DNA from 3 places in the Paenibacillus sp. FSL K6-1558 genome. Region 1 is predicted to be linked to each of the others. Evidence: a T-box and tRNA genes for the amino acid it is inferred to sense, from the RefSeq annotation. Region 1 holds a T-box; the other regions hold tRNA genes.
What was found. The T-box of region 1 lies ahead of tyrS (tyrosine--tRNA ligase). A T-box ahead of a tRNA ligase gene usually reads a tRNA of that ligase, here a tRNA-Tyr.

Region 1 (4,195 bases):
GTTACGGAAAAAGGCATTCAGAAGTTACTGGAGTGGATGATTACTCCGGTTACGGCACCCGTTACGCGCGATGAATTTAATCTTCGCATTCTTTGTGTAGGTATTGCCGAAGATGGAAGCATGAGACGTATCCTGAATGAGCGGAAAAGCTGGTTCATGGAACGTATACGGTATTTCGAAGAATTGAAATCACGGATACCGCAGGATAATCTTCGGGTAGGCAACCGGGATTTTGGAAGTTACATTTTGGTGCAAAAAGGGTTAATGCATGCCCAGACGGGGTTGGAATGGTGTCATTGGGTCACCCAGCTTCTCGATGGTCAAGCGGCTATTCAAGACCCGAGTCCAAGTATTTCAGAAATTTAAATTAATTTTGAAACGTTCCAGCAGGTTGACCCGTATTACTAGAGTAAGGCCCATTTTGGGGAGTTAAACAAATTTATTCAGGGGGTTACGATCTATACAATGAAGAAAAAATTCGGAATTAAACATCTAATGATGGTTTTCATGGCATTCACACTACTGTTCGCGACGGTTGGTGTTACGAATCCGGACAGTGCTGATGCAAGACGAGGCGGCGGCGGGTTCAAATCCGGTACGAAGAGTTACACGAATACCCCTAAGAAATCAGACAATAACGTAAGTCAGTCCAATTCCCGTAACAATTCCAATACTGGCGCAGCGGCAAATAACCGTGGTGGATTCTTTGGCGGTGGCGGCGGCTTCATGAAAGGTATGATGCTGGGTGGTCTGGCAGGTATGTTGTTCGGCGGACTATTTGGCGGTATGGGAGCACTGGGTAACATTCTTGGATTGCTCGTGAACGTAGCCGCAATTATGTTGATTGTTATGCTGGCTATGGCATTGTTCAGAGCCATTACAAATCGTCGTAAACCTGCTGCGGATGGTCGTTATGACCGCCGTGACGATCGTGATGATGATCGTAACAGAAACGGACGGTACTAAGCTCTATGGTTCTAAGTATGGATGAGATTGTGAATGCAATTTGCATTCACATGGCAGAGCGTAAAGGTGTGCGTCCTACGGACGTAAATGTGGAGTTAAGCTGGGAAGAAGATACAGGTTATTCCGCAGAAGTCTGGATTCAAGGTCGCAGTCAGTTCCTGGTAGAATCCAACATGATCGAAGCGATTCTTCGCTACTTGCACAGCGAGTACAACATTCGTGCGTATCGTGAAGATGTTACCTTGGATCTGGATGAAGAGATTACTGCGATTGTCAATCAACATTAAAATACGGCTAGCTTCTAGCTTGTTATACAAAAGACCGTCTCCCCTCTGTCATCTGACAGCATGGGAGACGGTCTTTTTGGTTGCTTGATTTGCAAATAACTATGCTTGAAGCTTAACCAGGCTGTAGTTCTTTTTACCTTTACGGATGATGATAAATTTACCGCCAATCGCGTGCTCTGCAGATACCGTAAATTCAAGCTCGGTTATTTTTTCGCCGTTCATAGAGATGGCTCCCTTGGTCACATCCTCACGAGCTTGGCGTTTGGAAGGCTCCAAACCAAGATCAACAAGCCAGTCTACAATATTTTTAGCTTCACCGTCTGTTTCGTATGTTGGCATTTCCTTGAAACCCTGCTCGATCTCATCTGCTGTCAGGGAACGAATATCTCCGCTGAACAAAGCTGCTGTAATACGTTTTGCCTGCTCCAGCATCTCTTCGCCGTGAACGAACTTGGTCATTTCCTCTGCCAAGGCTTTCTGCGCATCACGTTTATGCGGCTCTGTTTCAACTTTCTCAGCCAAGGCTTCGATTTCTTCTTTGCTCAGGAATGTGAAGTATTTCAAGTATTTAATCACATCCCGGTCATCTGTATTCGCCCAGAATTGGTAGAATTCAAACGGTGTCGTTTTATTCGGATCAAGCCAGATCGCACCACCAGCTGTTTTACCAAATTTTGTACCGTCCGACTTCAGCATCAGTGGGATGGTCAAGCCGTAAGCTTTCGATTCTGAGCCTTCTTTTTTACGAATCAGATCCAGACCGCTCGTAATATTACCCCATTGGTCAGATCCACCAATCTGTAGTTGTACATCCTCCGTTTGGAACAGGTGAAGGTAATCTAGAGATTGCAGAATCTGGTAGGAGAATTCCGTGAATGAAATTCCGCCTTCAAGACGGCTTGCTACGACATCTTTTGCCAGCATGGTGTTCAGGTTAAAGTTTTTCCCGTAGTCACGCAGGAACTCGATAACGTTAATCTTATGTGTCCAGTCGTAGTTGTTAACCATGCGAACCTGATTGTCACCTTCGGTAACAAACAACTTTTTCATCTGTGCCGTTAACGCGTCTACATTCTCTTGCACTTGCTCCAACGTCTGCAAAGAACGTTCGGACTGACGACCACTCGGGTCACCAATCGTACCCGTTGCGCCGCCTATAAGAATTACCGGACGGTGCCCTGCCAATTGGAAACGTTTCAGCATCATAAACGGAATCAAGTGTCCGATATGCATACTGTCACCTGTCGGATCTACACCACAGTACAGGGAGATCGCTTTGGTCTCCGTCAGTTCACGTAGCCCTTCCGCATCCGTTTGTTGATTAATGGCGTCGCGCCACTGTAGTTCGTCAATAATGTTCATTGTAATAACCCCTTTTCATCATCAAAATTCAGTCATGACTTACGTTCTATATAAGTTGAACCAAGGAATTTACACCGTCCACTTCGATGACAGAATAACCCTCCAATCGCTGTTATCCCCAGATTTTTTTGGTTCCCTTTCCCAAAGGGGAAAATCCGGTGATAAAGGCGAACGCTTCGCTTTTTCAGGTTTTTTCTGTCCTCTCCGTTAAAGTGTAAAATTAGTTCAACTTATCTGGAACTAACATTGCAAGTGGTATTTTGGACACAAAAAAATCGCCGCCTTGTCTTCACAGACACAGGGACGATTAGAATAACCGTGGTACCACCCAAATTGCATGGACAACCTCTCCGAACATTCATATGTTCAAGAAATAGCGATCCATACCACTTTCAGCAAGTTATCGTTTGCCCATCCGCTTGGCATTACCCAAGTACTCCAGAGTGTAATTCGCAGCCCTTGTATGTATCAGGTTCCATCAACCCCTGACTTTCTGTAACAGGGACAAAGCCGCTACTGCGCTCTATCAACGTAATTCATATATTTAATTATAGCCAGTATAGCGAAACGTTCTGCACATTGCAAGCGCAAGTATTCAAATCATCAACAAAACTATAACCTGATCCGTAGCTCGTCATGGTAATGAGCGTAAGCCTTCTCCGCAACCTGATCTTCGTTATTCCAGAGTTGCTGGTCCAGCTCATCCAAACGTTCTTCTTGCTCCGTCTCCAGATATTTTGGGATGTCCCACAACCCCGTTAGTCTAGAATCGTTTTCCAAATGCTCAAAACAAGCATACTGCTGCTTCACATTACTCAGAACCTGGTTTGCCCCGATCGTTTCAAGTGCCTTGCATGCGAACTTATAAGCCTCTTCTCCCCAGTTGCAGAAGAATTGTATAAAACCACCATTATAGACATCTGCCTCAAACAGCCACAACGCTGCAATCTCTTGTTCCGTCTGGGAAAGCGCAGTCCATCCTTGCGCAGACTGGTTCTTTTTCTCCACAAAAGTCAGTGCGTAATCATACCACACATCCTGAATGTCCCGTTCGCTCATATCGAAGATTTCCCCTTCCTGGGTTGAACCGTTTCCAGTTCCCGGCGTTTACCCTCTTGATGCCAAGTTAAATATGGTTCACCGATCCTTCGAAAAGCTGCCCGTACGTTGTCTTCGATCTCTTGCCACACTTCACTTGTATAATCGAGATGGGTGTTAACGTTATCGACACCATACTTCTTAAGCAGGCTTACATGGGCGGCTGTAAAAATCATATCTTCCAACAACCAGTAGAGGACCTCCTCCACGTGCTTCAGCTTTTTAATCAGGGACGGTACACCGCGTTCATAGATTGTAACAATATAATGTCCATCGCCTATTTCGACATAGGGTGCACCTTCCCATTTGAACGACTCGCCCAATCGGTTCACATAACTTTCCATCTGTTCCATCGGGTAAGAAGTACGTGATAACAATTCAAGGAGTTGCTGGGCTAGCTCCTCCATGCTTAACACATTTGACACAAGATTCACCTTCCTTCTCTCTAACATCTAGGGTGTGAGATCAACCTCATATAATCG
Region 2 (4,195 bases), 3.1 Mb from region 1:
CGTTACGAGCGATGGGGGGACGCAGTAGGGTAGTGACGCAGGCTGATGGATGCCTGTCCAAGCAGTAAGGCTGGTTAGTAGGCAAATCCGCTAACCGTAAGGCTGAGCTGTGATGGGGAGTGAAAATTACAGTAGCGAAGGTCATGATCTCACACTGCCAAGAAAAGCCTCTAGCCAGATGAAGGTGCCCGTACCGCAAACCGACACAGGTAGGCGAGAAGAGAATTCTAAGGCGCGCGGAAGAACTCTCGTTAAGGAACTCGGCAAAATGACCCCGTAACTTCGGGAGAAGGGGTGCCCCGGTAGTGTGAATAGCACGAGGGGGCCGCAGTGAAAAGGCCCAAGCGACTGTTTAGCAAAAACACAGGTCTGTGCGAAGCCGTAAGGCGAAGTATACGGGCTGACGCCTGCCCGGTGCTGGAAGGTTAAGGGGAGTGGTTAGGGAGTAATCCCGAAGCTGTGAACCGAAGCCCCAGTAAACGGCGGCCGTAACTATAACGGTCCTAAGGTAGCGAAATTCCTTGTCAGGTAAATTCTGACCCGCACGAATGGCGTAACGACTTGGGCGCTGTCTCAACGAGAGATCCGGTGAAATTTTAATACCTGTGAAGATGCAGGTTACCCGCGACAAGACGGAAAGACCCCATGGAGCTTTACTGCAGCTTGATATTGAATTTGGGTACGATCTGTACAGGATAGGTGGGAGCCTTTGAAGCGTGAGCGCCAGCTTGCGTGGAGGCACCGTTGGGATACCACCCTGATCGTATCTAGGTTCTAACCTGGTACCGTAAACCGGTGCGGGGACAGTGTCAGGTGGGCAGTTTGACTGGGGCGGTCGCCTCCTAAAGAGTAACGGAGGCGCCCAAAGGTTCCCTCAGAATGGTTGGAAATCATTCGAAGAGTGCAAAGGCATAAGGGAGCTTGACTGCGAGACCTACAAGTCGAGCAGGGACGAAAGTCGGGCTTAGTGATCCGGTGGTACCGCATGGAAGGGCCATCGCTCAACGGATAAAAGCTACCCTGGGGATAACAGGCTTATCTCCCCCAAGAGTCCACATCGACGGGGAGGTTTGGCACCTCGATGTCGGCTCATCGCATCCTGGGGCTGAAGTAGGTCCCAAGGGTTGGGCTGTTCGCCCATTAAAGCGGTACGCGAGCTGGGTTCAGAACGTCGTGAGACAGTTCGGTCCCTATCTGTCGTGGGCGTAGGAAATTTGAGAGGAGCTGTCCTTAGTACGAGAGGACCGGGATGGACGTACCGCTGGTGTACCAGTTGTTCCGCCAGGAGCACCGCTGGGTAGCTATGTACGGACGGGATAAGCGCTGAAAGCATCTAAGCGTGAAGCCCCCCTCAAGATGAGATTTCCCAGTATGTAAGACCCCTTGAAGACGACGAGGTAGATAGGCTGGGGGTGGAAGTGCAGCAATGCATGGAGCTGACCAGTACTAATCGGTCGAGGGCTTATCCAATAGCAAGTTTTAAATCGCGTACGTTTCGTTTCGAATCTAGTTTTCAGAGAACAACACTCTGAATGAAGTGGAAATCGGTACATCACGGAATGTGTGTATGATTTTCAGTTCTGAATGAATGGAAGAAGCTATGCTTCGACCAATCGCGTTTGGTGGCGATGGCGGAGGGGTTCCACACGTACCCATCCCGAACACGACCGTTAAGCCCTCTAGCGCCGATGGTACTTGGACCGCAGGGTCCTGGGAGAGTAGGACGCCGCCAAGCGGAACCCCAATGGGGTATTTTTTTTCGAATGATAGGGGCCTTTAGCTCAGTTGGTTAGAGCGCACCTCTGATAAGGGTGAGGCCGGTGGTTCGAGTCCACCAAGGCCCATAGTAACTTCATAAGAAATACATGTATGGGGCCATAGCTCAGCTGGGAGAGCGCCTGCCTTGCAAGCAGGAGGTCAGCGGTTCGATCCCGCTTGGCTCCACCATTTTCCCTGATAGCTCAGTTGGTAGAGCACTCGACTGTTAATCGAGTTGTCACAGGTTCGAGTCCTGTTCGGGGAGCCAGTAAGGCCCGTTGGTCAAGGGGTTAAGACACCTCCCTTTCACGGAGGTAACAGGGGTTCGAATCCCCTACGGGTCATATTTTCGGAGGCTTAGCTCAGCTGGGAGAGCATCTGCCTTACAAGCAGAGGGTCGGGGGTTCGATCCCCTCAGCCTCCACCATATATTTTTTTAAATGACGCGGGGTGGAGCAGCCCGGTAGCTCGTCGGGCTCATAACCCGAAGGCCGCAGGTTCAAATCCTGCCCCCGCAATTGTAGCTTTCCTAACCGAAAGTGATCTGGAACCGTGGTGTAGTTGGCCTAACATGCCTGCCTGTCACGCAGGAGATCGCGGGTTCGAATCCCGTCGGTTCCGCCATCTTTATATGGCTCGGTAGCTCAGTCGGTAGAGCAGAGGACTGAAAATCCTCGTGTCGGCGGTTCGATTCCGTCCCGAGCCACCATTAATAAAACAATTTGATACGCCGGTGTAGCTCAACTGGTAGAGCAACTGACTTGTAATCAGTAGGTTGGGGGTTCAAGTCCTCTCGCCGGCACCACTTTATGGAGGATTAGCGAAGTGGCCAAACGCATCAGACTGTAAATCTGCTCCCGTACGGGTTCGGTGGTTCGAATCCATCATCCTCCACCAGTTCTATTATGAGTCATTAGCTCAGTTGGTAGAGCACCTGACTTTTAATCAGGGTGTCGAAGGTTCGAATCCTTCATGACTCACTTTTATTATATGCGCGTGTGGCGGAATTGGCAGACGCACTAGACTTAGGATCTAGCGTCTTTGACGTGGGGGTTCAAGTCCCTCCACGCGCATCCCTTATTTTGCGGAAGTGGCTCAGCGGTAGAGCATCGCCTTGCCAAGGCGAGGGTCGCGGGTTCGATTCCCGTCTTCCGCTCCAATATTTGCGCCCTTAGCTCAGCTGGATAGAGCGTTTGACTACGAATCAAAAGGCCGGGAGTTCGAATCTCTCAGGGCGCGCCATTATAACTAAATTTAAACTATGCCGGCGTGGCGGAATGGCAGACGCGCTCGACTCAAAATCGAGTGGGAAACCGTGGAGGTTCGAGTCCTCTCGCCGGTATATTTAACGGGATGTAGCTCAGCTTGGTAGAGCACCTGGTTTGGGACCAGGGGGTCGCATGTTCAAATCGTGTCATCCCGATTTTTTTGTTTATGCGGGTGTAGTTCAATGGTAGAACTTTAGCCTTCCAAGCTAATAGCGTGGGTTCGATTCCCATCACCCGCTTTATATATTGAAGAAGAAAGAGACACAATCTGTGTTCTCTTTTTTTTTTTGCATGAACAAGAAGTTAGTCCCCTTTTCCTATATTATGTGGCCAAGTCTCCGTCATATTCTTCAGCTATTTTCTCAATTAACATTCAATCCACATTCAGCGAACTCTCTTGTTACACTCCAAGCTAATATTTGTTGATCATTTATACCTTACATTCCTCCAGCATCGTACGATCTCACCCCTTATTTTACGCAAATCCAACCTAATTTTAATAAAACGCTTTCAAAAATAGCTTGCGAAAATGCTCAGCCTGTAATACCATATAAATTAAGCGCTTAACCTTTAGGGGTAAGGCGCTTAAACTTAACTTAGATTAAGCGCTTAACCCGTAAAGGAAAGGATGGCGATCAATTCATGACAACGATTCGACTAACGATGGCTCAGGCCTTGCTTCGATACCTGGATCAGCAGTATATCTCGGTAGATGGGGTAGAGACCAAGTTTGTAAAAGGAATTATCGGAATATTTGGACACGGGAATGTAACAGGCATCGGGGAAGCATTAGAACGCAGCTCTGGAAGCCTGACGTATATGCAAGGTAAGAACGAACAAGGTATGGTGCACACAGCTGCAGCGTATGCCAAACAGAAAAACCGCAAACAGATCTACGCATGCACTACATCTATCGGCCCTGGTGCACTGAATATGATTACTGCCGCAGCAACAGCAACGGTGAACCGGATTCCGGTATTGCTTCTCCCAGGAGATAACTTTGCTACAAGAGAGCCAGATCCAGTATTGCAACAACTTGAAGTAAGCAGTGACTATACCATATCGGCTACAGATCCGTTCAAAGCGGTCAGCAAATACTGGGATCGCATCGTGCGCCCGGAACAGTTGATGGTTGCAGTTACCAATGCTATGCGTGTATTGACCGACCC
Region 3 (4,195 bases), 1.6 Mb from region 1:
ATCCTGACAAAAACGGACTGCACCACTTCCCGAGCACCGTCCTCCTGTTGAAGAGCCTTCCAGGCGAATGAGTATATGAGAGAAGCATAACGGTCATATAGTTCTGATAATGCTTCTTGCTTTTTTTGTTTAATCAGCAGAATTAGCTGGTAATCGGAATACTCCTGCATTCAAAAGTCTTCCCCTCTCCTGTCAGGTCGAGCAATTTCAATCACAGGACTACTTGGAGAGAACTTTAATTACCCCTTTCATACTTGGATGAGGCCCACAGTGATAATTGATCTCGCCCGCCTTTTTAAACGTAACCACTGACTTCTCTCCCTCGCCTATTAGTCCTGTATCGAAAGAGTCGTCTTCTGCAACAACGGAGTGCTCAACTTGATCCTTATTCACAAATTCAACACGATCACCAACTTTGATCTTCAGCTCTGCAGTTTGAAATGCAAAATCAGAAATTTCAATTACATACGTTTTGCTTTTCTCTACTTGGGTACCCGCAGGTTTTTTAGTATCTTTAGAAGATTTGGACGTATCACTCTTCTTCTTTGTAGACTTTTTCTTATCTGTAGTCGCAGGCGCTGATTTCTTCGGTTTGGCTGGCTTAGTTGGTTTAGATGGCTTGGTCGTTTTGTTAGCTGTAGAACCCGTCGTTTGCTTGGACGATGGCTTTACGTCCTTTTTTTCTGTTGTTCCCGTCATGTGATGGTGAGCCGATGCTTCTGCACCGGCCAACTGTGGCAATGTTAAACATAGCCCCAATACCAAAAGTAAGGATAAATATTTTGCTGATTTGTTCATTATTGCTTTCCTCCCTAAAATAAAAAATTAAAATGTCGCATAAATGCGTTCAATCATAAGAAACGAATGATATCCTTAATCGGTTTGATATCCCCGAATTTTTATTTTAAAGAGTCATCACGCAACTTAATCACGAGTAGAGTATTATAACTCAATACAAAAAGAGTTCACTAGAGATATACTCTAATGAACTCTTTAAATAAATACCGGCGAGAGGACTCGAACCTCCACGGTTTCCCACTCGATTTTGAGTCGAGCGCGTCTGCCATTCCGCCACGCCGGCTTATTTGATTGTAGCATATAATAAAAATATGCTGGAGGCGCCACCCAGATTCGAACTGGGGATAAAGCTTTTGCAGAGCTGTGCCTTACCACTTGGCTATGGCGCCTTATTATGGAGCGGAAGACGGGAATCGAACCCGCGACCCTCGCCTTGGCAAGGCGATGCTCTACCGCTGAGCCACTTCCGCATAATGGCTGGGGATATAGGATTTGAACCTATGCATGACGGAGTCAAAGTCCGTTGCCTTACCGCTTGGCTAATCCCCATTAGATAACAAAGGGGCGATCGAGGGGAATTGAACCCCCGAATGCCGGATCCACAAACCGGTGCGTTAACCACTTCGCCACGATCGCCATATAGAAACTACTATTAAAATTAATTGGCAGGGGCAGCAGGAATTGAACCCACACCAACGGTTTTGGAGACCGTTGTTCTACCTTTAAACTATGCCCCTAAAAACTGGTGGAGGATGATGGATTCGAACCACCGAACCCGTACGGGAGCAGATTTACAGTCTGATGCGTTTGGCCACTTCGCTAATCCTCCAGGATTACATGGTGCCGGCGAGAGGACTTGAACCCCCAACCTACTGATTACAAGTCAGTTGCTCTACCAGTTGAGCTACACCGGCATATTAAGTTTTCTATCAAGGTGGCTCGGGACGGAATCGAACCGCCGACACGAGGATTTTCAGTCCTCTGCTCTACCGACTGAGCTACCGAGCCATAATAAAGTTTAAGCTTGAGTCGCTACACTTTATCTAGGGCATCAGTGCCATACAGCAGATGTAGTGAACAACTTGCCTCATGTTAAGAATTAAATGGCGGAACCGACGGGATTCGAACCCGCGATCTCCTGCGTGACAGGCAGGCATGTTAGGCCAACTACACCACGGTTCCAGATCACTTTCGGTTAGGAAAGTTACAATTGCGGGGGCAGGATTTGAACCTGCGGCCTTCGGGTTATGAGCCCGACGAGCTACCGGGCTGCTCCACCCCGCGTCATTAGAAAATTATATGGTGGAGGCTGAGGGGATCGAACCCCCGACCCTCTGCTTGTAAGGCAGATGCTCTCCCAGCTGAGCTAAGCCTCCGAACAACACATTTATGATCTTACCATAAACTCGATATGAAAATCAACTCTTTTTTTGAAGTGATGAGTTTCTCATCTCAGTTTATAGTTTGAAAATAATAATGACCCGTAGGGGATTCGAACCCCTGTTACCTCCGTGAAAGGGAGGTGTCTTAACCCCTTGACCAACGGGCCTTACTGAAGAAGAATTATGGCGGAGAGAGAGGGATTCGAACCCTCGAGACGCTTGTGACGCCTACACGATTTCCAATCGTGCTCCTTCGGCCAGCTCGGACACCTCTCCATGGCTCCCCGAACAGGACTCGAACCTGTGACAACTCGATTAACAGTCGAGTGCTCTACCAACTGAGCTATCAGGGAATATGTTTCAGAGTTATTGTACTCTGAAAACTAGATTCGAAACGAAACGCACGTGATTCAAAACTTGCATATTGGATAAGCCCTCGACCGATTAGTACTGGTCAGCTCCATGCATTACTGCACTTCCACCCCCAGCCTATCTACCTCGTCGTCTTCAAGGGGTCTTACATACTGGGAAATCTCATCTTGAGGGGGGCTTCACGCTTAGATGCTTTCAGCGCTTATCCCGTCCGTACATAGCTACCCAGCGGTGCTCCTGGCGGAACAACTGGTACACCAGCGGTACGTCCATCCCGGTCCTCTCGTACTAAGGACAGCTCCTCTCAAATTTCCTACGCCCACGACAGATAGGGACCGAACTGTCTCACGACGTTCTGAACCCAGCTCGCGTACCGCTTTAATGGGCGAACAGCCCAACCCTTGGGACCTACTTCAGCCCCAGGATGCGATGAGCCGACATCGAGGTGCCAAACCTCCCCGTCGATGTGGACTCTTGGGGGAGATAAGCCTGTTATCCCCAGGGTAGCTTTTATCCGTTGAGCGATGGCCCTTCCATGCGGTACCACCGGATCACTAAGCCCGACTTTCGTCCCTGCTCGACTTGTAGGTCTCGCAGTCAAGCTCCCTTATGCCTTTGCACTCTTCGAATGATTTCCAACCATTCTGAGGGAACCTTTGGGCGCCTCCGTTACTCTTTAGGAGGCGACCGCCCCAGTCAAACTGCCCACCTGACACTGTCCCCGCACCGGTTTACGGTACCAGGTTAGAACCTAGATACGATCAGGGTGGTATCCCAACGGTGCCTCCACGCAAGCTGGCGCTCACGCTTCAAAGGCTCCCACCTATCCTGTACAGATCGTACCCAAATTCAATATCAAGCTGCAGTAAAGCTCCATGGGGTCTTTCCGTCTTGTCGCGGGTAACCTGCATCTTCACAGGTATTAAAATTTCACCGGATCTCTCGTTGAGACAGCGCCCAAGTCGTTACGCCATTCGTGCGGGTCAGAATTTACCTGACAAGGAATTTCGCTACCTTAGGACCGTTATAGTTACGGCCGCCGTTTACTGGGGCTTCGGTTCACAGCTTCGGGATTACTCCCTAACCACTCCCCTTAACCTTCCAGCACCGGGCAGGCGTCAGCCCGTATACTTCGCCTTACGGCTTCGCACAGACCTGTGTTTTTGCTAAACAGTCGCTTGGGCCTTTTCACTGCGGCCCCCTCGTGCTATTCACACTACCGGGGCACCCCTTCTCCCGAAGTTACGGGGTCATTTTGCCGAGTTCCTTAACGAGAGTTCTTCCGCGCGCCTTAGAATTCTCTTCTCGCCTACCTGTGTCGGTTTGCGGTACGGGCACCTTCATCTGGCTAGAGGCTTTTCTTGGCAGTGTGAGATCATGACCTTCGCTACTGTAATTTTCACTCCCCATCACAGCTCAGCCTTACGGTTAGCGGATTTGCCTACTAACCAGCCTTACTGCTTGGACAGGCATCCATCAGCCTGCGTCACTACCCTACTGCGTCCCCCCATCGCTCGTAACGATTTACGGTGGTACAGGAATTTCGACCTGTTGTCCTTCGACTACGCCTTTCGGCCTCGCCTTAGGTCCCGACTTACCCTGAGCGGACGAGCCTTCCTCAGGAACCCTTAGGCTTTCGGCGG

Region 2: it encodes a tRNA-Tyr, which carries the amino acid that the T-box ahead of tyrS (tyrosine--tRNA ligase) is inferred to sense. The anticodon was not compared.
Region 3: it encodes a tRNA-Tyr, which carries the amino acid that the T-box ahead of tyrS (tyrosine--tRNA ligase) is inferred to sense. The anticodon was not compared.

The regions. Positions count from the first base shown of each region.
Region 1 is NZ_JBBOCV010000001.1:1,031,370-1,035,564, forward strand. Features, by position in the region: gene MHI38_RS04315 (PadR family transcriptional regulator) at 1-366, shown strand, start outside; gene MHI38_RS04320 (hypothetical protein) at 466-966, shown strand; gene MHI38_RS04325 (YxcD family protein) at 972-1,253, shown strand; gene tyrS (tyrosine--tRNA ligase) at 1,353-2,615, opposite strand; T-box leader at 2,912-3,154, opposite strand; gene MHI38_RS04335 (DMP19 family protein) at 3,228-3,674, opposite strand; gene MHI38_RS04340 (Imm63 family immunity protein) at 3,671-4,120, opposite strand.
Region 2 is NZ_JBBOCV010000001.1:4,117,525-4,121,719, forward strand. Features, by position in the region: rRNA gene MHI38_RS17720 (23S ribosomal RNA) at 1-1,470, shown strand, start outside; rRNA gene rrf (5S ribosomal RNA) at 1,619-1,735, shown strand; tRNA gene MHI38_RS17730 (tRNA-Ile) at 1,771-1,844, shown strand; tRNA gene MHI38_RS17735 (tRNA-Ala) at 1,872-1,947, shown strand; tRNA gene MHI38_RS17740 (tRNA-Asn) at 1,951-2,026, shown strand; tRNA gene MHI38_RS17745 (tRNA-Glu) at 2,031-2,102, shown strand; tRNA gene MHI38_RS17750 (tRNA-Val) at 2,110-2,185, shown strand; tRNA gene MHI38_RS17755 (tRNA-Met) at 2,203-2,276, shown strand; tRNA gene MHI38_RS17760 (tRNA-Asp) at 2,305-2,382, shown strand; tRNA gene MHI38_RS17765 (tRNA-Phe) at 2,392-2,467, shown strand; tRNA gene MHI38_RS17770 (tRNA-Thr) at 2,488-2,563, shown strand; tRNA gene MHI38_RS17775 (tRNA-Tyr) at 2,570-2,655, shown strand; tRNA gene MHI38_RS17780 (tRNA-Lys) at 2,666-2,738, shown strand; tRNA gene MHI38_RS17785 (tRNA-Leu) at 2,751-2,831, shown strand; tRNA gene MHI38_RS17790 (tRNA-Gly) at 2,843-2,917, shown strand; tRNA gene MHI38_RS17795 (tRNA-Arg) at 2,924-3,000, shown strand; tRNA gene MHI38_RS17800 (tRNA-Leu) at 3,022-3,100, shown strand; tRNA gene MHI38_RS17805 (tRNA-Pro) at 3,108-3,181, shown strand; tRNA gene MHI38_RS17810 (tRNA-Gly) at 3,195-3,265, shown strand; gene iolD (3D-(3,5/4)-trihydroxycyclohexane-1,2-dione acylhydrolase (decyclizing)) at 3,669-4,195, shown strand, end outside.
Region 3 is NZ_JBBOCV010000001.1:2,590,900-2,595,094, forward strand. Features, by position in the region: gene MHI38_RS11205 (RNA polymerase sigma factor) at 1-170, opposite strand, end outside; gene MHI38_RS11210 (plastocyanin/azurin family copper-binding protein) at 220-798, opposite strand; tRNA gene MHI38_RS11215 (tRNA-Leu) at 1,003-1,081, opposite strand; tRNA gene MHI38_RS11220 (tRNA-Cys) at 1,114-1,187, opposite strand; tRNA gene MHI38_RS11225 (tRNA-Gly) at 1,194-1,268, opposite strand; tRNA gene MHI38_RS11230 (tRNA-Gln) at 1,273-1,347, opposite strand; tRNA gene MHI38_RS11235 (tRNA-His) at 1,362-1,434, opposite strand; tRNA gene MHI38_RS11240 (tRNA-Trp) at 1,462-1,535, opposite strand; tRNA gene MHI38_RS11245 (tRNA-Tyr) at 1,542-1,627, opposite strand; tRNA gene MHI38_RS11250 (tRNA-Thr) at 1,637-1,712, opposite strand; tRNA gene MHI38_RS11255 (tRNA-Phe) at 1,734-1,806, opposite strand; tRNA gene MHI38_RS11260 (tRNA-Asp) at 1,903-1,980, opposite strand; tRNA gene MHI38_RS11265 (tRNA-Met) at 2,009-2,082, opposite strand; tRNA gene MHI38_RS11270 (tRNA-Val) at 2,099-2,174, opposite strand; tRNA gene MHI38_RS11275 (tRNA-Glu) at 2,276-2,347, opposite strand; tRNA gene MHI38_RS11280 (tRNA-Ser) at 2,365-2,456, opposite strand; tRNA gene MHI38_RS11285 (tRNA-Asn) at 2,458-2,533, opposite strand; rRNA gene MHI38_RS11290 (23S ribosomal RNA) at 2,605-4,195, opposite strand, start outside.